DNA from 3 places in the Paenibacillus sp. MAHUQ-45 genome. Region 1 is predicted to be linked to each of the others. Evidence: riboswitches for the same ligand, from Rfam matches in the RefSeq annotation. Region 1 holds a riboswitch; each other region holds the start of a gene.
What was found. A riboswitch is a leader RNA that binds a small molecule or an ion and turns the genes downstream of it on or off. The one in region 1 is predicted to bind cyclic di-AMP.
Positions count from the first base shown of each region.

Region 2: linked by a shared signal. The riboswitch ahead of AC3Y23_RS25795 (hypothetical protein) and the one ahead of AC3Y23_RS23510 (APC family permease) in region 1 are both predicted to bind cyclic di-AMP.
Region 3: linked by a shared signal. The riboswitch ahead of AC3Y23_RS28610 (C40 family peptidase) and the one ahead of AC3Y23_RS23510 (APC family permease) in region 1 are both predicted to bind cyclic di-AMP.

Region 1 is NZ_JBYUPV010000013.1:36,770-43,452, forward strand. It holds gene ymzB (protein YmzB) at 1-234, shown strand, start outside; gene murB (UDP-N-acetylmuramate dehydrogenase) at 351-1,262, opposite strand; gene AC3Y23_RS23500 (NAD(P)H-dependent oxidoreductase) at 1,382-1,900, shown strand; gene AC3Y23_RS23505 (ABC transporter ATP-binding protein) at 2,043-2,849, opposite strand; gene AC3Y23_RS23510 (APC family permease) at 3,402-5,219, opposite strand; cyclic di-AMP (ydaO/yuaA leader) riboswitch at 5,345-5,502, opposite strand; gene AC3Y23_RS23515 (disulfide oxidoreductase) at 5,717-6,163, opposite strand; gene AC3Y23_RS23520 (DsbA family protein) at 6,165-6,683, opposite strand, start outside.
Region 2 is NZ_JBYUPV010000016.1:20,425-32,655, forward strand. It holds gene AC3Y23_RS25770 (universal stress protein) at 1-931, opposite strand, end outside; gene kdpC (potassium-transporting ATPase subunit KdpC) at 1,010-1,594, opposite strand; gene kdpB (potassium-transporting ATPase subunit KdpB) at 1,629-3,662, opposite strand; gene kdpA (potassium-transporting ATPase subunit KdpA) at 3,722-5,398, opposite strand; gene kdpF (K(+)-transporting ATPase subunit F) at 5,457-5,534, opposite strand; gene AC3Y23_RS25795 (hypothetical protein) at 5,660-6,079, opposite strand; cyclic di-AMP (ydaO/yuaA leader) riboswitch at 6,285-6,473, opposite strand; gene AC3Y23_RS25800 (hypothetical protein) at 6,470-6,769, opposite strand; gene AC3Y23_RS25805 (GerAB/ArcD/ProY family transporter) at 6,980-8,074, opposite strand; gene AC3Y23_RS25810 (hypothetical protein) at 8,078-8,326, opposite strand; gene AC3Y23_RS25815 (Ger(x)C family spore germination protein) at 8,329-9,528, opposite strand; gene AC3Y23_RS25820 (spore germination protein) at 9,552-11,054, opposite strand; gene AC3Y23_RS25825 (hypothetical protein) at 11,230-11,448, opposite strand; gene AC3Y23_RS25830 (ABC transporter permease) at 11,486-12,231, opposite strand, start outside.
Region 3 is NZ_JBYUPV010000024.1:8,569-20,799, reverse strand. It holds gene AC3Y23_RS28625 (M1 family metallopeptidase) at 1-1,838, shown strand, start outside; gene AC3Y23_RS28620 (hypothetical protein) at 1,850-2,677, shown strand; cyclic di-AMP (ydaO/yuaA leader) riboswitch at 2,886-3,023, shown strand; gene AC3Y23_RS28615 (C40 family peptidase) at 3,027-3,509, shown strand; cyclic di-AMP (ydaO/yuaA leader) riboswitch at 3,890-4,031, shown strand; gene AC3Y23_RS28610 (C40 family peptidase) at 4,036-4,530, shown strand; gene AC3Y23_RS28605 (GNAT family N-acetyltransferase) at 4,731-5,216, shown strand; gene AC3Y23_RS28600 (c-type cytochrome) at 5,343-5,699, shown strand; gene AC3Y23_RS28595 (4a-hydroxytetrahydrobiopterin dehydratase) at 5,819-6,106, opposite strand; gene AC3Y23_RS28590 (hypothetical protein) at 6,328-6,621, opposite strand; gene motA (flagellar motor stator protein MotA) at 6,826-7,626, shown strand; gene motB (flagellar motor protein MotB) at 7,610-8,425, shown strand; gene rluF (23S rRNA pseudouridine(2604) synthase RluF) at 8,517-9,218, opposite strand; gene AC3Y23_RS28570 (ATP-binding protein) at 9,223-11,535, opposite strand; gene tadA (tRNA adenosine(34) deaminase TadA) at 11,855-12,231, shown strand, end outside.

The DNA of each region.
Region 1 (6,683 bases):
TTCAAGCTGGAAGCCGTCGATTTTCGTGATGCGGATGATGTCATTGATGATTATCTGGACAGTGCACTGATTCTCAGGGGCTCGGGAAGCACCTTGAACAGAGATGGCGAATTGGTGCGCTTGCCCCAGGCCAACTTTGAAATTGCAGTCAGTGGGCTGCAGCTGAATCGCTCGGACGCGGAGATCGCAGAGGTGAAGACAGACCGTGCCCATTACACCCTGTCTAAAGAATGACACCTCGGGCTATATAACACCCTCATGTATTTTGTAACAAGAAAACAGCGCTTAATTCGATTAGGACGACAAAGAGGCTACGGATACTTGCCCGCAGCCTCTTATTCCATATTTCACTACTCTTCGCCGATAATCTCCACTTCGGTTTCCAGCTCTACACCAAATTTATCCTTCACGATTTCTCTGACATGCTGGATCAGACCGATATAGTTGCTGGCCGTGGCGTGATCAACATTTACGATAAAACCAGCGTGCTTACGGGACACCTCGGCACCTCCAATGCGAGTTCCCTGAAGCCCGCTTTCCTGGATCAACTGCCCGGCAAACCGTCCTGGAGGACGCTTGAAGACACTGCCACATGATGGATATTCCAGCGGCTGTTTCGATTCCCTAAGGAACGTCAGTTCATCCATAACCGACTTGATGGCTGTAGCTTCCCCCGGCTGAAGAGCAAACCGTGCCTCCAGAACAACGTATTCGCCGCTTGAGAAGATGCTCTTCCGGTATCCCCACTGCATTTGGTCACCCTGAAGCGTAATCAGTTCACCGGCCTTGTTCAAGACAACAGCGCTGTGTAGTACATCTTTGACCTCACCACCGTAGGCTCCTGCGTTCATATAAAGAGCGCCTCCTACTGTGCCAGGGATACCGCAAGCAAACTCTAGACCCGCCAATCCCTGATCCAACGCATAGCGCGATACATCAATAATTTTGGCACCGCATTCTGCATACAACAGTCCGTCACGCACTTCCATGCCTGTCAGGTCCGAGGTCTGCAGCACAATGCCGCGTATTCCCCCGTCGCGAATAATGACATTGGAGCCATTGCCAAGTACCGTGAGCGGAATATGCTGCTCATTCGCATATGTAACAATTTTCTGAATTTCCTCATAAGTAGCGGGAGCTGCCAGTATATCTGCTCTTCCCCCCATTTTGGTAAAGACCCGGTCCTTTAATTCTTCATTACTTTTAACGACGCCTGCTGTGACCAGCGCTTGCAGATCGTCCTGAACTTTACTGATATTCATATTGCATACCCCTTTGATGGAATAGAAATAAACCCGCTTGACGGGACATAAACATGTAACTATAATGATTACAGGTCAACCATTAAAAATTAATTTCATTATGGAAAGGAAGTTAACTCATGTCAACTTTAGTTATCGTAGCACACCCCAACCTTGAACAGTCCAAGATCAATAAATACTGGCAGGAATACCTCAAAGCGAATACAGATGTTACAGTGCACAATCTTTATGAAACGTACCCTTCGGAGACTATTGATGTGGAGCGTGAGCAGAAGCTGGTAGAACAGTATGACCGCATTGTGCTTCAATATCCCTTCTATTGGTACAGCACACCGCCGCTTTTAAAAAAATGGTTTGATTCCGTACTTACCTACGGCTGGGCTTATGGCGAGAACGGCAATAAGCTGCATGGCAAGGAATTGCAGATTGCATTGTCTACCGGCGGCAACAAGGAAGCTTATTCACCAACCGGGTATAACAAATTCAGTATTGAAGAGCTGCTTAGACCTATTGAAGCTACTTCCAATCTCATTGGCACGAAACTACAGCCTTACTTCGTTCTCGGTGGCGCAATGACCATTACAGATGAAGAAATTCAGGCTTCTGCAATCGAATATGCCAAACTAATCACTACTTAAGATATAAGGGTAGATGATCAGGCAACCACAACTTTAACAACGAACAGGCTCCCTTGTCAATGACGGGAGCCTGTTCTTCTATACATATATTCATATTATGGATGATTTTATGGCAATATGACCTTTTTCCGCCTCAAGGCTGCTATAATCCAACAGCTTTGTAGGCTGCAAGCTCATACGGAAGGCACAACGGCACGCCCGTGCGCGGATCAGGTACGATATCGGCCTCGATTCCGAATACTTCACGCAAGACCGGTGGGGTCATTACGTCAACGGGTGCTCCTTCGCTAATCACTGTACCGGACTTGATCGCCACCATATGCTGAGCGTAGCGGGAAGCATGGTTCAAATCGTGAACCACCATGATGATGGTACGGCCCTTCTCTTCATTCAGCTTTTGCAGCAATTGCAGCACTTCCAATTGATGCGCCATATCAAGGAACGTTGTCGGTTCATCCAGGAACAGGATATCTGTCTCTTGAGCCAATGCCATGGCAATCCAAGCCCGCTGACGTTGTCCCCCGGAGAGACGATCAATCGGGCGGTCATGGAAGTCCGCCATACCGGTCTCAGTGATCGCATTAGAGATAATCGCACGATCTTCCGGTGTCAATGTACCAAAGCCCTTCTGATGCGGATAACGTCCGTAGCTGACCAATTCCGCTACGGTAAGTCCGTCTGGTGCTGTTGGATTCTGTGGCAAAATCGCCAGCTGACGAGCTACTTCTTTGGTGGAGAGATTATGAATGGATTTGCCGTCCAGCATTACACTGCCGCTCTTCGGCTTCATGATCCGTGCCATCGTCTTTAGAATCGTCGACTTCCCGGAGCCGTTAGCCCCAACCAGCGCTGTTATTTTCCCTGTTGGAAGTGTCAAGTTCAATCCCTTGACGATAGTGGCTTCCGAGTACCCGATACTTAGCTGTTCTGTATTCAAACGTTCTGACATGATCTTCACTCCCTGTAGTTTTTCGGGGGATGCCCGTTATTATTGGATTTGCATAGTATATTAAGCTCTTGACTTGACTAATAAGTATAAATAATAAGGTGCGCCGATTACAGCCACTATATATTGGTATAATCTATAGAATTCGAATCCTGAGATGAAGCCGTTCAACGACTTGTCTCGTTAATGAGTAATAACAAGAATCATTCTCATTATCGCAAATATATGAAATATGTACAATATCCTAATGACGAAAAACTTCAGCAGATCCATCCAGATCAGCATCAGAGCTGCTAAACTCGCCATCGCCAGCTTTGTACTGCCAGCTTTATTTCTTTTTAATGCAAATATTCAAGATCCCCCTTGTATGCACTTCCCTCATATTCTAGAGTCATTCCCTCTTATCTTAACTCTTTTAAATGATATTGATTCTCATTATCCATGTCAACATAAATATTAAAAATTCTGCACGGTTAGCGCTCTTTGACACAAACAATACAAAATAAAAAAGAAGCCGCATCGCGACTTCTCTTATAGAGTACAACTACTTCCGAGCTATTTGTTCAAATGATAAGGTACTGTGGCGACCACAACATCCTTTTGGTTCATTAAGTAGGAACGAATCAGAAAACTGGTCTGATTGTGCAACAGAGCCTGCCACCAATGCTTCGTAATGAACTGCGGAATCAAGATCGTGATATGATCCGTTGAAGCGGTCTTCCACTCCACGGTATCGATGAACTTAAGCAGCGGGCGGATAATGCTACGGTACCTGGAGCGCAGGACGATCAACCGCACACCCGGATTCCATTCTTCCCACTTCTGCTCCATCCGGTGAATCTCCTCTTCATCAAAGCCGACGTACACAGCAACCACATTATCCGTTAACGACTTGGCGTAGCTGAGCGAATGCAGAACGGCACGAGTAACGCCAGCTACCGGCACAACCACGGTGCTTCCTTTAATAACTGGTTTATCTTTGTCGAGACAGATACGCAGCTGATCCGCTGTATTCATGTAGTGACCATGTATGCGGTAGAACACGAACATTACAATTGGCAGGAAGATAAAGGCCATCCACACACTGGAGAATTTGGTGATGATAAAAATAAGCGTAATCGTCAATGTCGTCAGCATGCCGATGGTATTGACAGCAAATTTACTTTTCCAGCCTGTCGGCTTCAATTTATACCAGCGAACCATCATGCCGAGCTGCGACAGTGTAAACGGAATGAACACACCGACAGCATACAGCGGGATCAATCCTTCTGTATTCCCGTGAAATGCCGCTACCAAGAGTGCAGACATCACACCGAGGAAAATAATCCCATTCGAGAAACCGAGCCGGTCACCACGGACCATGAACGCATGCGGCATGTATTTGTCTTTAGCGAACATGCAGGCAAGCAGCGGGAACGCTGAGTAAGCGGTATTCGCTGCCAGGAACAATATAACAGCGGTAATCCCTTGAATGAAGAAATACAGCACACCGCGTCCAAAGGTGGATTCCGTGATCTGGGATACAACAGTAGCTTTCTCGTCAGGCACAATGCCATACCAGTAAGCCAGGACGGTTATGCCCGTGAACATGATCCCCAGAATGATGCCCATGGCCATCAGGGTTTTTGCCGCATTTTTCTCAGCAGGCGCTTTAAAGTTCGGAATCGCGTTAGATACTGCCTCGACCCCCGTCAATGCTGAACAGCCGGAGCTAAACGCCTTCAGGAGCAAGAACAAGCTGACATTGGATACCGCCGTCCCGATCTCGGGAACATGAGCATGAGCACCGCCCGTAGCATATTTTATAACCCCTGAAATAATTAAGACGAAAATGGAAATAACAAACAGGTATACCGGAACAGCGATAAAGGATGCGGATTCGGTTACACCGCGTAGATTAAGTATCGTTAGAATGATAATTACGGTAACTGCAATAAGAACGGTATGACCATGCAAGCTTGGAAAAGCCGATGTAATCGCATCTGTACCTGCTGAAGCACTTACTGCAACCGTTAGAATGTAATCCACTAACAAAGAGCCGCCAGCCAAAAGCCCGGTCGGAACGCCTAGATTGTTCTTAGCTACGATATAAGCACCGCCGCCTTGTGGATAAGCAAAGATCGTCTGCCGGTAAGATAAAATCAGAATCGCCAGCAGGCCCAATACGGCAAGTGCAATTGGCAGTGAGTACCAGATCGCGGTGAACCCTGCAGCGACCAGTACAATCAGAATTTGTTCCGTTCCGTAGGCCACAGACGAGAGCGCATCTGAAGACAGAACAGCCAGTGCTTTCACCTTGGATAACTTTTCATGATCGAGTTCGTTGGATTTCATCGGACGTCCGATCAAAAGTCGTTTTACTTTGCTTACCATTGTAGAAACAGTTCCTCTCTTTGTGAGTTGAATCGGTCATACCGTGCGCCGTTTTCACGGGTGGATTTCATAAATGCAGGCACAAAAACAAGCATACGGAAATGATCCGCATGCCTGGGGCATGGTCATTATCCCACCTTTGCTTACGAGGTTAGCTGGCGGATTCGGGCTGTGGTAGCCCTACGGTTCGGCCGTATAGGCCCGTTCCGATTCACCCCTTTGGCAACGCTCTGCCAAGATTGGTTCCCCCGTTTTTCCTAGGAAAATTCAGCGCATATTCAACTTCTCACAAGGTCTAATATTAGTCTACAAAGTGCATCCAGTAAAGCGGTGAAAAAAATGAAAAAAGAATGAAAAAACATTCAAAACCCGCAAATTTTATATCGGGAACTGTCCGCTCTTTCATTCTCTTCTATTATCCCTTCAGCCCGTGTTTTTATAACATTTTTACGTTATTTGTGACGAAACAGCAGGGAATATTTATTGGTTGTACTTGCTTATGCTTCTTCTGTTTCCTGCTCCAGCGGCTTGCGGCCGAACCAGAGCAAAATCGTGATCAAAGTAAAGGCGATAAGCGCCATAAACGGAATGGTGATAAAACCAAAATAATTCAAATAATCTTTGTTACAAGGTACTCCCACTGTGCAGGGAATAATCTTACTTAGAGCAGGAATCTTCTGTTCTGCATAGTGATACAGTGAAATGCTTCCCCCAATAATGCTCAGCGGCAACACATAAGGAATAATGCGCTTGTCTCCCCGGTACGTAGCGATCCCTAGCAGAAATAACTGAGGATACATAAAGATGCGCTGGAACCAGCAGAGCTTACAGGGCTCATACTTTAGAACCTCGCTTAAATAAAGGCTGCCTGCCACGGCCACCACTGACACAAACCAGGCCAGGTAAAGAGCGTTACGGCGGCAAAATAGGGAGAATTTATTCATTTCACTTGGCCTCCGCCGCTTTGGCTGCAGTATTTACTTCCGCCGAAATGGCGTCAAAGTTAAACGGTTCTGCGGACTTCACGCCATTAATGAAGATGGTTGGCGTATTATTAACCCCTGCGTCGGAAGCTGTCTTGATGTCTCTTTGCAACTCGTCATAATACGTACGTTCCTTAATATCCTTACGTAGCAGCTCCAAATCAATGTTCAGCTTTTCCTTCTCAGCTAAGCCTACCAGATAATCCTCAGTAGCCCACTTGGCATTCTCATCTCCTTGATTTGCATATACAGCATCAAAGAACTTCCAGAACTCATCGGCATTCTGATGATAAATGGACAGAGCGGCGAGTGAAGCTGTTTCGGAATCAGGACCGATAAAGGCCATATTCACAAAATAAAAAGAGGCTTTTCCTGGCTCAACCAGTTCCTTCACGATTTGCGGTTTGATTAACCCCGTGAATTGGGCACAAGCGGGACATTTGAAGTCTCCAAACTCTACAATTTTGACCGGCGCATCCTC
Region 2 (12,231 bases), on a different contig from region 1:
CCTTTATCGAGGCACCGATTTTTTCTGCCAGCTTCCATAATGAGGTCTTAAAGGTAGCAGCATTAGAGGGCATCGTAAGTCCCTGCTTCCAGAACGACACTACTTCAAGCTCTGCGTTCAGTCGCTTGGCAATCTGCTGTCCACGGCGAATATGAATAGAGCCATTCCAGTAATACTGCGCGGAGACCAGCACTTTCTCAGCAATGCGGACCCTGCCCTGAAGTCCCTGCTCCTTCTGGTGCTTCTCCAGGGAGTCATTCACATCTTCGGCTACAAGGCGGAGCGCCAACTCACGCAGCTTGCCCAGGTTACCTTTATTGAACAGATGAGTGTTGGCTTCTCCGCCGACATGACCCTCGGACAAGCGCTGAAGAATCTTCTCTGGGGTCACATCCACCAGGACCAGCTCATCGGCCAAGGCAAGCACATTTACTGGAACAGAATGCTCCACCTTCATCCCCGTCCATTGCCGGGCCAGTTCCGCCGCTCCTTCCACTTCGTAGACATTCACTGTGGTAATGACACTGATGCCATGGCTCAGCAAATACTGGATGTCCTCAAGCCGACCTACCCGCTCGGCTCCCTCACGGTTCAGATGTGCTGCGCCATCCGTGAGCACAACCTCCGGATTGCGCTGCAAGATGGCTTCCATATCGAGATCCTTCTTCTCTATCCCCTTCTTGTGCCAGTGAATGCTGGGGATCCGCTCCAGATCACGGAGCTGATCCAGCGTTTCCGGGCTTTGGTGGGTGGAAACCGCACAGGTCACCACATCAATCCCCTGTGCTCTCAGCATCTGCCCCTCGCGCAGCATCTGGTACGTCTTGCCCGACCCGCTTGCCGGGCCGATGTAAATCTTCAGACGGCCGCGGTGCAATTCATATAAGGACAGCAGCAGTTCCTCTGGTGTTTTTCGCCGGTATGTTCCCATGCAGACCCTCTCCCTTGCATGGCTCATGCATCCCTGCCCGTTCACAGACGCCCCGTGCAGGGATGCTGACCTCTGACTTTATTCTATGGCTTCATCGCTTTTCTGCACATCCAGATTCAGTTCCAGTACATTCACACGCTCTTCGCCGAACAAGCCCAAATCGCGCCCTTGGGTATGCGCTGCTACAAGCCGCTCCAGCTCTGCAGCCGGAATTCCCGTCAGCTTGCTGATTCGTGGAATCTGCACAGCCGCCGCAGCCAGGGAGATATGGGGGTCAAGCCCTGATCCCGAGTTGGTCACTAGATCCACGGGCAGCTTATTCAAGGCAACATCGGGGTTGTCTTTCTGCCACTGCGCGATAAAATCCTTCGTACGCTTTAGCATATCTGGATTGGAAGGTCCATAGTTGTTAGAGCCAGAAGCCTCGGCTTTATACTCGATGCTAGATACCCGGCTGTGGAACAGACGCGGATCTGTAAAGTTCTGACCAATCAGTTTCGAGCCAACAACGTCACCAGCTTCATTTTTAAGTAGACTGCCATTAGCTTGGGAAGGCATGAGCACCTGGGCAATAGCTGTCGTAGCTAGTGGATAGACCACACCGCACAGAACAATGAAAACCAGAGCAAGCCGCACAACGATAAAAACATTAGCGTTTTTCATAACATCCTCATCCTCTTCCTGATATAATCAGCTGCTAGATCCACACACTTACAATCATATCAATCAGCTTAATGCCTACGAACGGTACAACCACGCCGCCAAAGCCATAGATAAAAAGGTTGCGGCCGAGTAGTCTGGACGAGCTCATCGGCTTGTAGGACACGCCCCGCATAGCGAGAGGAATCAACAGCGGAATGATGATCGCATTGAAAATCAGCGCAGAGATGATGGCCGAGCTTGGCGAGCCAAGTCCCATGACATTAAGAACCCCCATCTCCGGAATCGCCAGGGTGAACATGGCCGGAATAATAGCAAAATACTTGGCGATGTCGTTCGCGATACTAAATGTCGTCAACGCACCGCGCGTCATTAGCAACTGCTTCCCGATTGCGACCACCTCAATAATCTTCGAAGGATCTGAGTCCAGATCGACCATATTGGCCGCTTCCTTGGCGGCTGTAGTACCACTATTCATCGCCAGCCCAACATCTGCTTGAGCCAGTGCGGGTGCATCATTCGTACCGTCACCGGTCATAGCCACCAATTTACCTTGTGACTGTTCACGGCGAATGACTTCAATTTTATCCTCTGGGGTGCTTTCGGCAATGAAATCATCGACTCCCGCTTCGCGAGCAATGGTAGCAGCAGTCAGCGGATTATCACCGGTACACATAATCGTCTTGATTCCCATCTGCCGCAGCTCTTCGAACCGCTCCTTCATACCGGGCTTGACGGTATCCTTCAGATAGATGAGTCCATAGATGCGGTTGTCTACGGCAACTGCAAGCGGAGTACCTCCCAACCGGGCAATGTCATCAGAACGGCTATCCAGGTCACCCGGAATCTGTCCACCCTTTGACAATACCCATTTTTTCACGGAATCAACGGCTCCCTTACGCACACTGCGTCCGTCACGAAGGTCGATGCCACTCATCCGGGTCTCGGCCTTGAATTCCACAAATTCGCCGCCGTCTCCAAGACTGCTGTCATAGCTGCGTTCCAGCTTCTTGGCAAGTTCAATGACGGACCGCCCTTCAGGCGTCTCGTCCTTCAGAGAGCTTATCGCCGCCCAGGCCGTTAGATCGACTTCCGTCTCTTGGCCCACCGGCACAAATTCACTCGCCATCCGGTTCCCGAAGGTAATGGTTCCGGTCTTATCCAGGATCATCGTATTGATGTCTCCGGCAGCTTCCACCGCTTTCCCGGACATAGCGAGCACGTTGAACTGGGTGACCCGGTCCATACCCGCTATGCCGATCGCCGAGAGCAGTCCGCCGATTGTTGTCGGGATCAGGCAGACCAGCAGGGCAATCATGACCGGAATATCAAGCTCAATGTTCAAGTATCCCGCTATCGGCCGCAGGGTAACGACGACAATCAGAAAGATAATCGTCAGACTGATCAAGAGTGTGTTCAGCGCAATTTCGTTCGGCGTCTTCTGACGTTTGGCCCCTTCCACCAAGGAGATCATCCGGTCCAGAAACGATTCCCCCGGATCACTTGTAATCCGCACCTTAATCTCATCGCTCACGACACGTGTACCGCCGGTAACAGAACCAAAATCGCCGCCCGCTTCTTTGATGACAGGTGCTGACTCACCGGTAATGGCCGATTCATCTACTGAAGCCAGTCCCTCAATGACCTCACCGTCACCCGGGATAAGTTCCCCTTGGCTGACGACCACGATATCGCCTTTGCGCAGCTCAGAGGAAGAAACCGTCTTGGTCGCTGTTCCCACCAGTTTATTGGCCGTAATATCCTGTTTGGTCTTCTTCAGTGAATCTGCCTGGGCCTTTCCGCGGCCTTCAGCGAGGGCTTCTGCGAAGTTGGCGAACAGAACGGTAAACAGCAAAATGCAGAATACCGTAATGTTGAAGCCCATCGACTGCTCAGCATGAAAGTATCCGGGTACCAGCACCATAAACAGAACGATGATGGTACCGATCTCGACGACGAACATGACTGGATTCTTCATCAGCGTCACCGGGTTCAATTTCACAAAACTATCTTTTACAGCGCTGAGGAGTATCGGTCCGGTCAGCAGCTTTTTTCTTTTGGCAGTACTCATCTTGTTCTCCCTCTCTTTCAAAGCTTTGCCTAGCAAAGCTAGCTATGGACAGCCACTGCTTACCGCAAGGTCAAGTACTCAGCAATCGGGCCAAGCACAATGACTGGTAAAAAGGTCAACGCACCGATGATCAGAACCGTACCAATCAGGATGCCGGTGAACAAGCCATTATCTGTCCGGAAGGTTCCGGTCGTCTCTGGTACAGTGTTCTTGCGCAGCAGGGACCCGGCAACCGCCAGCATAGCGATCACAGAGACGTATCGGCCCAGCAGCATAACGATCCCGGTCGTTATATTCCAGAAGGAGGTATTGTCCACCAGTCCCTCAAATCCAGATCCATTATTCGCGGCCGAAGAGACATATTCATATAACACCTGGGTCAGGCCATGAAAGCCCGGATTGGTAATTGAGCCTTTGCCCAGCTCGGTCAGGAAGGCCCCCGCGGTCGGTACCAGGATTATGAGCGGGTGAATCAGGATCGCGATAGCGATTAGCTTCATCTCCCTGGCTTCGATCTTCCTTCCGAGGAATTCCGGAGTTCTGCCGACCATAAGTCCACTCAGGAAAACACCCATAATCGCATACATCAGCATATTAATCAGCCCGACACCCTTGCCGCCAAACACATTATTCAGCATCATGAGCGCCAGCGGTGTAATTCCGCCGAGCGGTGTCAGCGTGTCATGCATATTGTTAACACTGCCTGTGGTCGCCGCGGTTGTCACCGTAGTGAACAGGGAGGATTGCGGTATACCAAAACGAACCTCCTTGCCTTCCATACTGCCCTGCGAGGAATCGATACCGAAGGCGTTAATCGCCGGATTCCCACGGGTCTCAGCATAATAGTTCAGTCCCAGCAGCAGCACGAAGAGCGTCATCATCGCGGTAAAAATCACCCAGCCCTGACGTTTGTTTTTGGCAAACAAGCCATACGTATATGGCAGAGCCGCAGGCAGCATCCACATCGAGAGAATTTCCAGCACGTTCGTAAGCGGACTTGGATTCTCGAAAGGATGAGAGGAGTTGGCCCCGAAGAAGCCACCACCGTTCGTCCCAAGATGTTTGATCGATTCCAGCGAAGCCACAGGCCCTATCGCAATATGCTGCACCTGGCCCTCAAGTGTAGTGACCTCAAGCGTCGGCTTCAGCGTCTGCGGCACATGCAGGCCGACCAGAATCAGCGATACCAGCAATGCGAGAGGCAGAAAGATCCGCACATGTGCTTTTACAAAGTCTTCAAAAAAGTTCCCCACCAACTCCCGCCCCGTGATCCCTCTGACAAAAGCGATCGCCACAGAGAAGCCGCTGGCAGCAGAGGTGAACATCATCATCGTAATCACAGCCATTTGCGAGAAATACGACAGGCCGGTCTCTCCGCTGTAATGCTGCAGATTCGTGTTCGTCATAAAGCTGATGACCGTATTGAACGTAAGCGTCTGCTCCATATCTGCGATTCCATTCGGGTTAAGCGGCAGTCCCTGCTGCACCCGCAAAATGATATAACTGAAGGCTACCAGCACGATATTTGTTAAAATAAAGCTGAGCGCATATTTCTTCCAGGACATTCCTTCGCGCTTCTTCAGCCCAATGAGGCGATAGATGCCATTCTCTGTACGACCAAACCATTTATCCGTACGGTTAGGCTCACCTGAAAATACATGATATACATAGGTGCCCACTGGCTTCACCAGAAGCAGCAGGATTACGATCACAACGACCATTTGCAGAATGCCCATGAATGTCCCTCCTTAGCAAGGCTTCTATTTCTGTTCTTATTTCTCGCGTTAGATATAGCTAAAATTTCTCCGGGTTAATCAGCGCATAGACCAGATAGATGAACAGCAGCAAGGTCACAGCAATAATCACAATCACCGCTCATTCCCCCCTGCATCCTCGACTACACCTGAACACCATTGTACAAATCCATAGAACAAGCCGTACGTAACGGCCAGTGCGGCGATCATATACAGATCCAGCATCGTTTCCAGCCCCTTTTGTTATCCCTGATCACAGGAAGTTTGGTCCACTAAAAAAACGGCATCCCCGCTGTGGGAATAGATGACATAACTTGCGCCCAGTCTTGTATAGACCAATCTGGGGTTCAAGGAAGTGGTAATTACAAAGATGGGCTGTGTTGTCCAGGCCCGGCACATTTGGATGTAACGACAACACAGCGGGAAACTGCTCTCGAACAAATACACCTTGCCTACAGGAAAGGATGGACGAAACCACGTTTTCTGATGGCGAGTATCTACTAAAACAGTGTTCTCAACTCCCAATTCCTCTAAACGGGTCTTTTCCTCTTGATTGTTCGTTAGTCCAGCTACCTGAATGCCTCTGAATTTCAATATCTTGATAAAATGCTCGCCAGCCTTTGTAGGTGCGCATACCAGCACATATTCCATCTGATCCGCCATATCTCTTATCCCCTCCTGCTCTTGCACAACAACAAGGAGGCAACGAAAATCTCCGAAAGGAACGTGACCTATCGTCATTTTCGGGCACAGCCGTGTGTGGCTGTGTCACGTCACCAGACGCTGCCTTACAAGCGTTTTGCTTATAAAAGCACAGCAAAAAACCACAAAGGATCTCCTCTGTGGCTCGCTAACGGTCACATTGCACTCATCCTCTCTCCATACGCTTACGAGGTTAGCTGACGGATTCGGGCGGTGAGAGTCGCCCTACCCATACAGATGCATGACTAGCTGCATCCATACAGGATTCACCCCATAACCGGCTTCCGACTCTCACATCGGCTGCCGATTGTTGGTTCCCCCGCTTTCCTTGACGGAAATTAAGCGGATCAACTATTCGGTTGTGGTTGAAACAGATGTAATCATACTCTCATGCAGGAATTCTTGTAAAACGCCAAGGATGCCAAAATAATGCATAAAGAAAACCCTTTTCATATTGGGTAGCGTTTTCTTAATGTTCAATCTCTCTATTTCTCCTATTTTCACGTTTTTGTCACGATTATCGAATTTTTTATATATTTCGGGGTTGTTTTTCCCAAAAGCGCGGAACTCCAAGATTTTGACACGTCTTCCGCTCAAATACGAAAAGAGGGGCTTGAGGAAGATAAATGCCTCATAACGGCTAATAAACATGCTTTTAGTCCACTTTCTTTCCCTTGGTTGCCGGAATTCCGTGGATAGACGGTACTATGAAATAATTTCTCTTTTTACAAAAGGAAGTCGTGCGGCGTATGATTCGGATTACGATTACACATGTATCCGGGAACGACAACAGGTTCAGAACTGGAACGCCCAGCGCCTATTATTCCATTCTGTAAACCGTGAATAGAAATACAGCCCAGCTTACTGTTGGAACATCTCCTTACTTCTGAATTTGTACACCATATAAAGCATCAGCGGAAGGACTAGCGCACAGGTGAAATCCCAGAAGATATAATAGTCGACAATATAATCGAAATATACGGTATTGGTCGTGATCGCAAACGCCAAACCAAAGACGAGCATGCCGCCAGGAATCGACAACGGACGATAATCACGCAACTTGAAGAGCTGAGCGGTCCCGAGCAGGAAAGCATAGAAGTCCAGAATAGTCTTGAAAAATGTCGATAAAATCCAATTGATAGCCAGTATGGCCTCCACTCGCTGTAGAAAATTCCCCACGTTGATTTTTTGTGCGGCAGCATAGGTAGTATAGAGATAGCTGGAGGCCAGATTCGGTCCAATCACCAGCAGGGCCAGCAGAATAATAGAGCAGATAGCCATCCCTCCAAGGAAAACCCCGATCAAATAATCTCTTTCCGTAGTCTTGCTGGTAACTACATAGGGAAGAAACATCAGCACAGCATTCAGTTCACAGAACGTGAAGGTACTGCTGTATAATGAACCATGTGTAATGGCCCGAAGTCCCTCACCCATTATAGGTTGGAGTCTGGATAATTCGGCCTGGGGAAGCAGCAGAAAGAACAGGGCCAGAAACAAAAAGATATACAGTGGGAAAAAAGTCTCTCCCGACCGGGCAATAGCTTCCAGTCCACTCTTGGTCCCCCACACCAACGTAATGATCATCATGAAGTGAATCGCATTGATGGGCGTCTCCGTAAAAATCTGCGTAGTGAGAAAATCACCGGCTTCCCGAAGCAGCATCGCGGTAGTGACCAAATAGTAGTACAGGTAAAATAAAGAAATCAACCCCCCAATCCATCTCCCCAAGAGGCGCCGGTTGTATTGAATAATCGTCAGCTTGGGAAACAGGCGGCTGAACCGGTACAGAAACCAGGCAATCGGCCATCCGATCAAGAGGCCTATTCCTCCGGAGATCCATCCATCTTGTTTAGCCGCGGATATCGTGAGTGAGGGCAGAATCAACAACATATCGCCAATAATAAAGTAGATGACCAGCACAGCAAGTTGTCTGGAGCTGATTCTCCCATTTTCCATGCCTCAATCATCCTTTACCTGTAGAATGTACTCCATCCATCGATACAAAGGTTTGTAGATCAGCTCAGGAACCCGCATCGGACTAGGTGTCTGGATTCCTTTTAAAGCCACAATACTGACGATTGCCCCGGCAACCAGCATGACTATGAAAATTAATGTTTCACGCGCCCAGCCTTTCTTAATCAAGGGAGGGAGCTCGAAAGCAGCGATGGCAAGGGAACAAAAACCGACGACAATGGTCGTAAGAGTCATGTCTATTTCTCCTTCATCCGGCGCTCAATCGAATTAGCAATCATGCCAGTGTTACGAATATGAGCATCCACCTTGTACACCACTTTTAGATGGGGGAATTCATCATCCCACTGTGACTCTAACTTCTTCCACAGCTTGGGGTAGGCATTATAAATCACCTGTCCAAAACCGAAAACATCGACTTTATAACGGCGCTGGACTGCTTCAACCGATTGCCTCATCAAATCCTCAAGATCCTGTTCTCCAGCAACTTGCAGCTGTTCTAGCACCATTGGATCATTGATGTTCAGACTGCACTCCAATTCCCCGATGTTGCTTTCCACTTTGGCGCTGATCTCAATGACAGGTTTACCCGCCTCCAGGCGGCTTTTCATTTCCGTGTGTGAACGGATAATTTCAAGACTGATATACTTGCCATCCGGACATTTCAAATGCCCTGCTGTGCTGCTAACCGTGTTCCTAATATAGTTATAGCCTTTACCTTCATCTTTGGTCATCCATCCAATCAGCTTGTCATTGCGGAAGACTGCCATGCCTGAATACCCCAGTTTTACCGGATGATCGATAAGTCTCATATCCTCAGATTTAGTATCCCTACTGTCATTCTCCAAAAGGGAAATCCCTGGCAGCACAGGACTCATTCCCGTAGTCATGAGTTGGTCAATCAACGTGTCAACAGTCACCGCAGCTACCGGTGCCCAAACCTTGTTTGAAGTATCCAGTGAGTAGAATAACGCCTCCGCGGGGATTTTCTCCAGCGGTGTCAGGACTTTCAGAATATTTTCCGCAGAGGCATCCCTAGCGATTAATACATAATAATCCGGTCTTGTCTCCGGATTACGCACCAGAATATCTATCACTTTGGCAATGCCGTCCCGAGCCACCTCCTCACTTAGAACCAGTGTCCTGATGTGGGCAGTATAGATCTTTCGGGGGCTCGTTTCTGTCAGCTTGCGGAAGGCCTCAAAGAGGGTCGGTGCCACCGTCTTATAAACCGCCACCGGAGTATTTTGCTTACCTGTACGGCCATTCACCTGATCCGGTATAACCACCTGTACGGTCAATTGGTACTGATCATTAGATTTATCGATTGCGATGCCCGACACAATGCCTAGTTCATTCAATTCCCGGCGGCTCCAGCACCCTGTCAACAGCACAAGGATCATTACTGCCGCTAAAATCCCCCCTGTAATACGCTTCATGGATGCACCTCAACGATAGCTATTTATTTGCGTGATTGCCGCACCAGGTTCTTGCGATTGTACATCTTCGGCCGTTTGCGCATAGCTGGCCAAGGCAACCGGAACAGCGAGTCTTTCTGAGCATCCAGATTAAACGGAGCCAGCGGACTCAGATAAGGAACGCCAAAGGAACGGAGCGTATTCAGGTGCAGCACCAGGATAATAACCCCCACCAGAATCCCGAATAGCCCAAATGAAGCAGCCAGCCCCATTAATACGAACCGGATCATTCGCACAGAAATGGACATTGTATTCGCCGGAATGACATAACTCGAAATCGCCGTAATAGACACGATAATGACCATCGCCGCGGAGATAATACCCGCTTCTACCGCAGATTGCCCAATGACGAGTGTGCCGACAATGGATACGGCCTGACCCACCGTTCTTGGCATCCGTATACCGGCTTCCCGCAGAATTTCATAGACGATCTCCATCATTAGCGCCTCAATAAAAGCCGGAAAGGGGACACCTTCCCGCTGCGCGGCCAGATTCAGCAGTAGATTCGTGGGCAACATCTCCTGATGAAAGGTTGTAATAGCGATGTAGAATGACGGGGCGAGCAAGACAATCAGAAACGACATAAAGCGAATCATCCGAATCAGGGTGCTAATGTCGGAGCGCTGATAGTAGTCTTCCGGTGTCTGCAAGAAATGAACAAAGAGTGCTGGAACGAGCAGGACAAACGGCGTACCATCTATGATTATCGCTACTTTCCCCTCCAGTATTCCCGCCACGATCGTATCGGGGCGCTCACTGTTGTATACCGTAGGGAATGGAGTGGCGGTCTTGTCCTGAATAAATTCCTCGATATAGCCGCTCTCCAGAATACCGTCGATATCGATAGCATCCAGTCGGTTACGTACTTCCTGAAGAATTTGCCCGCTCACAATATTTTTCTGATACATAATAGCGACACTGGTCTTGGTTATTGTGCCAATCGGATGGATTTCAAGCCATAACTGCGGGTCCTTGATCCTCCGGCGGATCAGTGAGATATTAGTTTGAATATTCTCGGTAAAAGCATCCATCGGTCCACGAATGCTCGGCTGGGAGGTCGGTTCGCCCACGGTCCGGTCTTCGCGTCCGGTCACCCCGATGCGGAGCCCTTCCGCATATCCGTCGAGCAAAAGAATGGCATCTCCTGACAAGAGATGTGTGAACAGCGTGTCTATCCCATTGAGATAGCTAATGTCACCCACGGTAAGGGCTTTTTCCTTCAAATAGATCAGCGGGGCGTCCCTGAAGGATGACTCCTGCTCCGGTTTTAACGCCCCCAGATTCGTCAGCGATTTCAGCACAGCTGTCTGGATCATCGTGCGATCAGCCAGACCGTTCATGTATAGCAAGGCCACTCCCCAATGGTCAGCCAACACCATCTCTCGAACAATTAGATCCGGACTGTCCCCCAATGCTTCCCGTATCGAGCGAATATTGTTGTGCAGATCAGCGTCCAGCAATTTCCCGGAATCCGATACCAGTTGCATGGAAGCCACCTCTCATTTAGCAAAATTAGGTTGCCCTTATTGTGACCCGCGTGGCAAGGGAGTATACGTCAATGCATGGGATGATCCGATAGTAGAGGCTTTTAGGGTAAAAAAAACGGAGCCACATTATAGTAGGCTCCGGATCGTACTATTCATATCCATTCAGCAAATATCATTATTGTTTCTCTTTCTGACGCAACTTTCCGTACTGATACAGCCCATATACCGCGCCCACTGCACCCAAAATTCCCATTCCGATCTTGAATCCCAGCCGCAGCCCGGAATCTCCGGGGTCCATCTGAACACTTAAAAAACAGAGCATGGAGGAAAAGAACAGGAACGTACCGATCTGGTATTTCTCTTCATTGGTCTTCTGAACGTTTTTTGCATTCATTATCATCAATCCCCTTTCGGATATGGGTGAAACCAAATCAAATTTTGTAAGCTTTCATTGCTTTTCTGATTTCCTTAATGCTAGGACGCTTACCGTACATCAGGACACCGGTGCGGTAGATCTTCGCGGCCAGCCAGCCAAAGAAGAACGTCGTGACCAGGAGAATTGCCAGCGAGACGATAATTTCCCACAATGCTATACTCCCCACACCAATTCGCAGCAACAGCGTCAATGGAGAGGTGAACGGTACAAAGCTCGCTACCTTGACTAGCAGGGTATCAGGACTAGCGATGCTGAACAACGGGATGTAGAAAGCTGCAAAGCCCAGCATCATAATCGGCATAACCGCCTGACCAAGATCCTCAGTACGGCTGACAATGGAACCAACAGCTGCGTACATTAAGGCGAAGAGGAAGTAGCCTAGAATATACAAGATGATGCCATATGTCAGTAAACCAACATTAAACTGACTGAAATTTAAATCAAAGTCGCTCATAATTGTCGCATTATGCGGCAGTTTCAGATTGGCGGCAATTGCCGCGGCGATAATTACAATTTGCGTTAATCCAACCAGGAAAATCCCGATAACCTTTCCGAACATCTGCGCCAATGGTGAAGCGCTTGTGATCAGAATCTCCATAATACGAGAGCTTTTTTCCGAGGTAACTTCTGCGGCAATCATATTGCCTGTCATCATGATAGACATAAAGAACAGGATTAAAAGCACATATACTATCACGTAATTGATAGCGGGATGGGATGGTTCCGCTTCTACCTCACCTG
Region 3 (12,231 bases), on a different contig from region 1:
TCCCGGAGAACGCACCCGCACCCGTTCCTGTGTCAGAGCCGCTGAGCCAAAGAGTCGCCGAGTACCATATCGACGTGAAGCTTGATCCGGCGACAGGCACATTAAAAGGCGCGGAGACAGTAACCTGGAACCATCCCGGCCGCAAGCCGGTGAGCGATCTGTATTTTCATCTCTACCCCAATGCCTTTGAATCCCGCAATACGACTTTTATGAAAGAATCCGGTGGTGAGCTGCGAGGCGACAAGATGCCCGATAACGGATTCGGCAGCATGACCCTAACGGATCTACGAACCACAGAGGGTACATCTCTCATCCAAAGAGTGCAGTATGTTCAGCCCGATGACGGTAATATTAATGATCGCACATTGATGAAAGTACATCTGCCTGAACCTGTGAACGGAGGGGAAAGTGTGACCCTCCGACTGCAATTTGAGGTCAAGCTGCCCAAAGTATTCGCCCGGATGGGGATCTCAGGGGACTTCGTTATGGCCGGGCAATGGTTTCCCAAGATTAGTGCCTATGAGCCCGCCGGAACCCGCGGAGTGGGCCAGGAAGGCTGGAATCTGCACCAATACCACGGGACATCGGAATTCTACAGTGATTTTGGCATATACAATGTGACGATAACTGTGCCTCCCGAATATACCGTCGCTGCCACCGGATTCCCGGTGAAGACCGCTAAATTGAAGCAGAATCAGAAAATTTACCAATTCTACGCTGACGACGTTCATGATTTTGCCTGGGCTGCCTCCCCTGATTTTGTGGTTGCCGAAGAGGCCTTCTCCACACCAGAGGTTCCCGGCGTGCGAATCAAGCTATATCTGGATCCACTGCATAAAGATCTTAAGGAGCGTTATTTCCAAGCTGCTAAGGCTGCTCTAAGCGCCTTCAGTAAATGGTACGGGCCATATCCTTATTCCACTCTTTCAATAGTAGTTCCGCCCAAGGGCGCCAACGGGGCTGGGGGAATGGAATATCCGACACTGATTACGGCCTTCGGCGCTTCCGAGGCCTCTCCAGACACCTCATTGGAACGAACAGTCGTTCACGAGATAGGTCATCAATATTTCTATGGCATGATGGCCAGCAACGAGTTTGAGGAAGCCTGGCTGGACGAGAGCTTCACCTCCTATGCTGAAGACCGCCTTATGGAGCAAGAGTATGGTGTAATGGCCAATCTGCCCATTCAGGCCAGCCTGGTAACCTCTCCGGAGGCCCTCACACTGGAAACCTGGAGATACAGCGGAGCAGACTCTTACACACAAAATGTGTACATCCGCGGCAAATTGGTACTGAAAGACATCGAACGGCAGGTCGGTACTAAAACTATGGATACCATCCTGTCCACCTATGCGAATAAGTACCGGTTCCGTCATCCCTCTACCCGTGACTTTCAAAAGGTTGTAGAGAACGTGACCAAGAAATCATGGCAAAGCTATTTCGATCTTTACATCTACGACGGTGGAGCCCCTGACTTCTCGATAGACGACATCCAGATGCACACCAAAGAAAATACTGGCACCGGCCAAGGCTACGAATCCATCGTAAAGGTAAGCAACAGGGGCAGTCACTACGCTAATGTCCCCATTAGATTTACCTTCTCTGATGGCCACACCGTGGAGCGAGTCTGGAATGGGAGCAAAAAGAATACATCGTTCCAGTTATTCTCCAGCTCCCCGCTACTGTCGGCAGAGATCGATCCCCAGCACACCCTGCTGCTGGAGAACAAACATATCAACAATTTCAGGCTGGCGGAGATCAAGCCGGATACCCTCTCCCGCTGGACGCTAACATTGTCGAAACTGCTTGAAACTGTGCTTGGAACTCTGGTCTGGTGAGGTGAATGGGCTTGAAAACATCAATTATTCGCGGCTGGCAAAGTATGAAGGAGCAAACTTATATTCTGATCCTGCTATTCATCTACCGGCTACTCTGGGGCTATTTTATATATGGTTTCGTACGGGAGGCCGTAGTATCAGTCCTCCTGCGCTACCCCGACCACAACGCGGGAGGCAGCGGAATGGGCCGACTGCTATTCTACATCGAGGGCCAGCATAGCCTTACCTCCGACCCTGCTATACAGCGCTGGTTGTGGCTGTTATTGGGGTTGACCGTGCTGCGACTGCTCATTTCCCCGTTGATCCGGGCGGGTCTACTGCATGAGTTGCATCAGGAGCGCTCAGGAGAACGCGGCCTGTTCTTTTTTCCCGGCATGAAAAAGCATGGTCTGTCTGTGCTGATCTTCAGCCTGGTAGAGTGGTTACTCTCCCTCCTGCCTGTCTACTGGTTCGCACCCAAGATATATACACTGCTGCTCTCGTCTTTAATGGATTATAAGGTGCTACTGAACGGCATTCCCTATGTTCTGGCTTGGTTCGCCTACGTATACGTTATCCGCTTGCTGCTCTTGTACATGCAATTCGGCTATACGGCCGGGACCGGTATGTTCTCCTCCCTGCTGATCGCCCTGCGGTGCTTCCTCACCGCAATTGGGGTATCGCTCGTGCTGGGAGCAGGCAGTCTGCTGCTCTTGGTGATCTACGTCTTAGGGATTATTTACTTCCCAGGCCTACCTGCACTCCTAATCCGCCAACTCCTTCCACTCCCGTCTACACTGTTCAAATTGTGGGGCATTGCGGCCCAATATGACCTATGGAGAAGTAAAGCATTTCCATAATAATTCCGCCCCTTAGGGCATATTTAGAAGAGTCACTGTTCCTGGTTAAACAGGAGCGGCGACTCTTTTTGGTCATCCTCAGCAGCGCGATTTGCAAAATGGTTACGGGTTTGATACAATGGCTTCTGTACTACTAGTAACAACTTTGTAATCTTTTGCAGGCATTTCTTAATAACTTCGTTTATATCATGTCGATACGTCACTTTGGGTGCATAAAACGCCGAATTCCTTGCACCGGGAAGTGGGGGAACCATATTTTGGGTGAATTGATCTCGTAAGAGAGGGATCATAGGGGACCTTCTACCGAACCCTTAAGCTAACCTCGCAGGCCTTGGAAGGAGTACATCTTTTGAACAGACAGAATTTTAAGAAAATCATTGTTACAGCCACACTGGGCCTGGCCCTCGCCATCGGAATCGGAACCAACAGTGCTTCAGCAGATTCCAAAATGGACACGGTCATCACAAAAACCCTCGGAACCTCCTATAAAACTGGAGGGACAAGCACAGCCGGATTTGATTGTTCTGGATTCACTACATATGTATACAAAAGCATCGGCATTTCGTTGCCGCGCACATCCCAATCGCAATATAACGCAGGTACCTCCGTCTCTCGCAGTCAAATGCGGCCCGGAGACCTCGTATTCTTCAACACACTTGGCAACGGTGTATCTCATGTAGGCATCTTCGTCGGCAATGGTAAATTTGCTCAATCATCGTCTTCACACGGTGTCATTATTAGCTCACTGAGTCAGAAATACTGGGCTGATCGCTACATCGGTGCCAAACGAGTCATGAGCACAACTGCTTATAAATCGGTTGCCTACGACTAAACTAACCTCTGTACTACGAACATTCCATTTAACTTCATATCTATGCTATGCCCGGAGTCTTGATGGTTATCATCATCGATTTCCGGGTTTTTCCTATTTTATAGTATACGTATACACCTTTAGAGAGCAGATGAATCATCTTTACGCCAAAAAACTCAATAAATTATGGAAATTTTGTTTTGTTCTCTATTTTTAGCGTTACTAGGGAGAATCCGCTCTTAAAATCACATTTTTTGCGCACAAATATGCTATAAATGATTGCCAAGCGACGCTGTGTTTGTTACAATTAGCGCAGTGAGTTTTTAGTAACATTTTTGTAATTATTGAGTCACCTTTTTATAAGGTTTTGTCATGTATTCATATAGCAGTCTAATTCTAATCAACAGTATATGCCGAGTTCCCTAACTATTAGGGAAACGGGGGAACCACTTTGGGTGAATTGACCTCCTGTTCAGAGAGGGGTCATAGGGGACCTTCAACCGAACCCTTAAGCTAACCTCGTAGGCATTGGAAGGGGTTTACACTTTTGAAGAAGAAATTGGCAGCGGCAGTACTAGGCTTTTCTATGATGCTTACAGCTGTTGGAGCAGGAAGCGCTTTCGCCGATTCCAAGATGGATAAGGTGATTGACAAGGCTATTGGTACCAAGTACGTATCTGGTGGCACATCTACAAGCGGATTTGATTGCTCCGGTTTTACAATGTATGTCTTCAACAAGATCGGCATTGACCTGCCACACCAATCCGGTTCCCAATATCAGATGGGCTCCACGGTGTCCCGTGACGAACTGAGAGCAGGCGACCTGGTATTCTTCAATACTAGTGGTAAAGGCATTTCCCACGTTGGCGTTTATGTCGGCGAAGGCAAATTTGCCCATGCTTCATCCTCTCGCGGTGTAACAATCAGCTCACTGAGTGAGAGCTATTATGTTAGTCGTTATGTGGGTGCCAAACGCATTATGAGCACAGATGCTTATCAGGCGCTTGCCACGGACTCTCAAGATTTTGACGATGTACAATAATTTATAAGTCATACGTAAGTCCTTTTCCCGATTTCACTGAAATCTGGAGAAGGGCTTTTTTGTCATCTCTGTTACTCTTCATTACCCCTTCTGAAATTCATCAAACAACAAATTCCTGACTTCCTGCGCCTGATCTTATGACTTTTGTATATAATTAAATTATAGAGCATTGCCCTATGGAAAGGAGGTCTCACGACCCTATGATTCATTCACCTGTTACATTCCATGTGGTACCGATGGAGACCAGTCATGCCGAAGACATCTGCCACTGGAGCTATGAGCCTCCTTACAATATATATGGCTGGATGCCTTGGAAGCAGATGGAGGAGCTTGGTATTGAGTTTGGCGATCCACAGCTGCGAAGCCAGCAATATGTGTCTGTACTTAACGATGAGGGCGATCTCTGTGGCTTCGCACAGCTGTTCCCAATGGAAGGTGTGGTACGCCTGGGGGTCGGTATGCGTCCAGAGCTCTGTGGTCACGGAATGGGCCAATACTTTGTCCGGGCCATTGTCCAGGCTGCAGTTCGGCGCTATCCTGAGCGGGAGGTTGATCTGGAGGTGCTGACCTGGAATCAGCGAGCCATTCGTACTTATCAAAAAAGCGGCTTTACCATTACAGACACTTATGAACGAATGACACCTACTGGAAGTAAACCATTTTATTGTATGGTCTATGAGAAATGATGCTCTGTTACAGGAACTTTAGGCAAGTATCGCTTAGTCGTTCATTTTTTTGCCACAAATGCTATGATAACGCTTCACCTTCCGCTATAATGTAGGAAGCAGCTTACATAGAAGGGACGATTGGGGATGCAAAAATGGATCATGAGCGGATTGTTTTTTGCCGCCTGTGCCTTTGCGGTAGTTCTAATGTTCACACTTCCAGGTAAAGAAGAGGTCGCGGAACAGAACAAACCTACTATGCCTGAAATTCAGCTTGATGCCGCCAAGGCAGAAGCGACTGTGAAAGCCAATTGTATCACCTGCCATGGCGATCAGCTTCAAGGCGGGGTAGGACCCAGCTTGAAGAATGAAGGTGGCCAGCATGACGCTGCCGGGATTTACAGTATAGTGACCAAAGGACGGGGCCAAATGCCTTCCTTCAAGGAAAAGCTGGCGCCGGAGGAGATTGCGAACGTGGCCACATGGCTGGCTGAGAAGAAGTAAAACTCCCTTGAGAGACTACACAAATACGCCCGTGCCGGGATTTACATCCTGCTGCACGGGCTTTTTTCGCATTTATGAGCCTTCTTATACAATGTTATCTCAAAAGACTACACGACAGGCTAGCGCGCCTTCTCAAAGGCCTCGTTAAACTCCTGTGCACCACGAATGTCCAGTGGCGTAATTCCGCCCTCATCATGTGTCGTCAGGCGAAGCGTGACCGCTTTATAATCAATTGTAATATGTGGATGGTGGTCAAAAGCCTCAGCAATGGCAGCCACCGCATCGACAAAGGCTATGCCCTTCATATAATCGCTGAACATATATTTGCGCGTAATCGTGTTTTTCACCAGCTTCCAGCCTTCCAGCTTGCCGATCTGCTCGATCAATTCTTCCTCTGTAAGCAGCACATTGTTACCTCCCTTACTTAATTAGTAGCAAAGTTCCGATCGCCTTGTCTCTTTGCTTGTTTAAATAAAACATCCCTTAGCTTCTGAGGTCCAAGGGATGTGCCAGGATAAAGACAATTTTCGGTTTAATTGTATTCTTCAATCCCGGTAAATAGTACTTCGCTCCGTCAATTTTACCACGGGCGGCAGACTGCGGCAAATTCCGCTCTGCTAGATTCCTATTAAACGAGGACAACAGAAGCCAAGTCCTCTTCGCCGAGCAAAACGTTGATCCGGTGTGTATCCTTGTCGTAGATCACAACCCCGCTTCCCACCTCAATGACCGGTTCATTGCCAAGTGCATAGAACAGATCCTCAGCAAGCGCTTCCCATACCTCAAGCTTCGACTCCTGTGGCAGCTCCTGCCATTCCTCCGGGTCCATTTCAAAAAATAAAAATCCGTCGGTAATACGCCCGACTGCTTCGGTCAAATCGTTCAGGATTTCTGCATAATCTCTGCCATGTTTAACGCCCATGTGTATCACTCCGTTTTCTTCACTGATGAATAATAACTTACCTTCTCCATTATAGCCGAAAAAATGACTTCACAAAAAAGGGAATGATGTCGATAAATAAGAATATAAGTTATTCCGTTTGGGTTAAGATGCCCCGCCGCGCTTCAAGGATGATTAACGCGGCTACGTCGGATCACTTCTTAAATCTCATGGACGAGGTGCATAATGGAAATCTCAACAATAATCGGTCTAGTCTTTGGTCTGGTCTCTGTTCTTTTCGGGATGGTGCTGAAGGGCGCTCCCATCCAGAGTTTGGCCACTCCCGCTGCTTACTTAATTATTTTATTGGGTACCGCCGCTTCAATCTTTATGGCTTTTCCATTTTCAGAAATCAAAAAGGTACCAAGCTTGTTTAAAATGATCTTTGTTAAAAAGAAACTGGTCAGCAAAGCGGAACTAATTACTACATTTATGGACTGGGCATCCATCACACGCCGTGAAGGCCTGCTGGCTCTGGAGTCCAAGGTTGATGAAATAGAGGATGGTTTCCTCCGGAACGGCATGCGGATGATTATCGATGGTAACGATCAGGAATTCGTTCGCGATGTACTTATGGAGGATATCCGTGCTACTGAAGATCGTCATAAAGCCGGTGCACTGATCTTCTCCCAGGCTGGTATGTACGCGCCTACGCTGGGGGTACTCGGAGCCGTAATCGGACTTATCGCTGCACTTGCGGACATGACTGAGATGGAAAAGCTCGCCCACGCTATCGGCGGAGCATTTATCGCTACCGTATTGGGTATTTTCACAGGATACGTGCTGTGGCACCCGATTGCCAACAAGCTCAAGCGGCTCTCCAAGCAAGAGATGGATGTCCGCCTAATGATGGTAGAAGGTCTACTGTCCATTCAATCCGGGGTCTCCACGATTGCGATAAATCAAAAACTGGCAGTCTTCCTGACGCCTACGGAACGCGCCAAGCTGCTGGATAAGGAGGAAGGTTCGAGTGAGCAAAAAGACTAGACACGAGGAACATGAGGAGCATGCCGACGAATCTTGGCTGCTGCCGTATTCTGACCTCATGACCCTGCTTGTCGCCTTGTTCCTCGTTATGTATGCCATGAGCGCTACCGATGCCAGAAAGTTCGAAGAAATGGCCCAAGCCTTTAGTTCCGTTCTGAACGGCGGAACCGGCGTGCTGACAGAACGGGCAGCAACACCTTCCGAGAGTAATCTGGACCAGGGAAAGAGCGAGAAGATGAACAATGTCGTCTCCAAGAACACGGGAGAAGCAGAAATGGCCAAGCTGCGCCAGAAGGAACAGGAAGACCTCGAGAAGCTCAAGAAGCAGTTCGATCAATATATCAAGAACAATGGACTGACCGATCTGCTCAGCACCAAGCTGAACCAGTCCCAGCTGATGATTACCATCAGTGACAATGCCCTGTTCGCTTCCGGACAGGCCGTAGTCAAGGATGAATCGAGGCAGCTGGCCAAGTCCATCTCAACGATGCTGCAGCAATTCCCCGACTACGATGTAGTTGTTCAGGGACACACGGACAATATCCCGATTTCCAACACCAGCTATTCCTCCAACTGGGATCTCAGTGTGGATCGGGCCTTGCACTTTATGAAGATTCTGTTGCTTAACCCTAATCTCGATCCGAAGAAATTCAGTCCGATCGGTTACGGAGAATACCATCCTATCGCGGATAACTCTACTGCTGCAGGACGTGCGAAGAACCGCCGGGTTGAAGTCTCCATCATCCGAAAGTATCAAGAGTTCAAGAAATTCACAGGGATTCCACCATCCGATAATTAATTATCCGTCGTGGACAAGCATAGAGCGGCTCCTAAAGGTCTAACCTTAGGAGCCGCTCTATTTATTACCCTTTTATACGGAGCTGATGAGCCTACAGCAGTTCATAATTCAACATGGCCCCTAGCTCTGCTCTTTCATTAGGCGACAGATCACGCCATTGTCCGACCGGCAAGCTGCCTAGGTTGATGTTCATGATCCGGATGCGCTGAAGACGTCTGACCTCATAACCGAAGGCGCTGCACATACGGCGAATCTGCCTGTTCTTGCCTTCAGTTAGAATAATCCGGAAGACCCGCTCTGTGATGCGTGTAACGGTGCAAGGCAACGTCTTCTCGCCCAGAATCTTGACCCCACTGGACATCCCTGTAATAAAGGATGGGGTGATCGGCCGATCAACAGTTACTATATATTCCTTCTCATGACGCCCCTCTGATCGCAAGATCTTGTTGACGATATCTCCGTCATTGGTCAATAGAATCAGACCTTCTGAATCCTTGTCGAGTCGCCCGATCGGAAAGATTCGCTCTGAATGACCTACAAAATTAACAATGTTGCCTTTAATATGTTCCTCTGTAGTAGAGGTGATACCTACAGGCTTGTTCAATGCGATGTAAACGATAGTATTGCCTGTCTCCAGTAAATTCCCGTCAATCCTTACTTCATCGCCCTGCTCGGCCTGACTGCCAAGCATTGCTTGTTCTCCATTGATCGTTACTCTGCCGCTTTCAACCAGCTTGTCGGCTTCACGGCGTGAGCAGTAGCCTGTCTCACTGATGAATTTATTGATTCTCACCTTACTATTCACTCCGTTCTTCATTCATGCTCTTACGGGGGACAACAGCCTCCGCGGCAGGCATCGTAATCGTAACCATCGCGCCTCTGCCTACCTCACTTGTTATCTCCATACTGCCCTTATGTGCCTGTATAATACGCTGGCTAACCATAAGCCCCAGTCCTGTACCGGTTTCTTTATTAGTGAAAAATGGCTCGCCCAGCTTGGGCAGCATCTCTTCCGGAATTCCTTCACCCTCGTCGGCAATCACAATGACCACACAATGATCGGTGGTATACTGTTCCAATGTGATTGTACCGCCGTTCGGCATAGCCTCGATAGCATTTTTAACAATATTGATAAAGACCTGCTTCAACTGATTCTCTTCACAATGGACCGTTGCAGGCTCATCGGAGAATTTGGCTGCGAATTCAATATCGAACAAATGGGCCTGGCTGTCCAGCAGAGAAATAACATCACTGAGGATAAAACGGATATCCTTCTGCTGGAAGTGAACGGCTTGCGGCTTGGCCAGAATTAGAAACTCACTGACAATAAGATTGATCCGCTCCAGCTCGGACAGCATCAGCTCAATATGCAGCGGAATTAGGACCTGCTTCTCCTGCTGCAGCTGCAGAAAGCCTCTCAGCGTGGTCAACGGGTTGCGGATCTCATGCGCTACCCCTGCCGCCAGCTGACCAACCGTAGTCAGCTTCTCTGAGCGTCTCAGTAGCTCTTCCATCCGGTTCCGCTCAGTCATATCACGCGAGACGTGGACGAAGGACAACGGCTTGCCTTCCTCATCCCGGATCACCGAGGTACTGACGCTGACCTCAATGATAGAACCGTCCTTCTTCAATCTTAAGGTCTCAACAGGCGGAAGTACCTTCCCTTTCTTCAGTTCCTCCAGCCGCTCCGCCTCCAGCTTAAGGGCGGTTGCTGGAACGAGATATGGAGTATTCCCTGTCGACTCATGGACGCTCCACCCATACAGCTCCTCAAAGGCACGATTCGTGCTAAGAATCTGTCCATTCATATCCATCGTGTGTATGGCATCGGAAGTTCCGTTAATTACCGACTCCAAGTGTTCCTTGACCGCACGATTCTCTTCCAGTGTCTGGCCGAGACGACTTGTATGCTGCATGAGATGATCAGACATTGCATTAATCCGCTGCGCCAGCTGTCCCAGTTCATCCCGGCTGCTGACCTTGAGCGTCGGCTCAAATTTCCCTCTGGCGACGTCATTCACTTTGGCCAGAATCGCTTTGATTGGACGTGTAACATAGCCGGACAGAATATAACTGCCCAAAAAGAAAATTACCAGCAATAGAAGACTAGTTAAGCTGTTGTTAACAAGCTGTTTATGGATCACCGAGGAAATGACCGAGTAATCCATAACCACACTTACAACATAGGAGCCTCTCCCCGGCTGCATAATAGGGATGAAGCTTTTCAGCACTCTTTTGCCCAGAGCCTTCGTATCCAGCAGCACCGGCTGTTGTCGGCTTATGGCTGCAGCCACTGCCGCCTTATCCTGCTGTACGTTGCCATAAGTATAGCTGCCATACTTAATGGGACGATTACGCAGCTTCAGATTCAATTTATCGCTTCCGTCTGATAACATGCTTGTCAGAGCGAAGGTCTCCGGATTAATACCTGTGATCTCCAGGATCCCTGGATTGACCGCTTGTGTCTGCTTCACAATTTCGTCCGGGCTCATAATCTTAACATAATCATTGACGGAAGTACTGCGAACATAGGGATCAATGATATAATTGCTTGTCCCATCATAGTAGTATCCCCACTTCTCGATAGATTCGGGATTGGAAGTAGAGTATTCGAAGGGCCCCGACCAGAAGTGGTCTAGCACCTGTCCTTGGTCGACGGTAACCTGCTGACTGAGGAACAGCTCCAGGAAAGCAACATACCAATAACCCCAACCCCTGGTGGATAAACCCACCTCTTTGGGGTCAGATGATTTGGCAATCACTATATCATCATTAGTTTTGACAAGCAGCGAAATATTAGACACACCCAGTTTGAGGGATAACTCTCTCAGCTGGCGATTGTCCACATTCTTAATGTCAGGGTCCAGCTCGTGTGAAGCCAGGATCGCAGCCATCCGCAAATTGTTGGCAATCTGGCCTTCAACATAAGCCGAGCTATAGCTGCTCTGTTCTACTGAAACGGCAATCTGCATGGCGGTCATTCTCATGTTTCTTTCCGTTTCATTTCGCAAATTATTTCGCACATCATAGAGGTTAAATGTTAGGTTCAGCACCAGAACAAGCAGCACTGAGCCAAATAAAATGGCTGATAATTTCGTTTTTATGGACAAGCTCCCTTTTCACCTCTTACCGCTGGTAAATCCTAGCGGAGTGTTCATCATTATCATACCTTTTGCCCCTCCATTTGAAAAGGACATTATAATGTAGGAATCCTTACTAGGATTGAAATACAGATACACTTTCACTACAATGGGTATGAAACCATCCACATCTTATGCACATATAAACAGATTATCAGAAAGCGTTGTGCACAAATTTGTGCACAAGTCGGCGGTTATCCACAGAGTTACACACATTTTGTTCAGAACGAATATTTGTTCGTTGAACAATAGAAACAAAATCCGAAGGGAAGATGTACTTTTGAGTAAGATGGAATATGAACCGCCTGTCGACGCACAAGCCGCCCATGAGTATTGGATGAGGTACGCGATTGAAGAAGCACGCAAGGCCGAGGCGCTCGGTGAAGTCCCCATTGGTGCAATTATTGTGCATGATGATAAAATTATCGGACGTGGCTACAATCTCCGCGAGACGACACTGGATTCAACTGCTCACGCCGAAATGGTAGCTATACGGGAAGCGAGTCAGGCCCTGAATTCCTGGCGACTCCTGGATTGCAAGCTTTACGTTACGCTCGAGCCCTGTCCCATGTGTGCAGGTGCGATGGTACAGTCCAGAGTACCACTGACTGTATATGGCACAACGGACCCTAAGGCGGGCTGTGCGGGGACCCTGATGAATCTGCT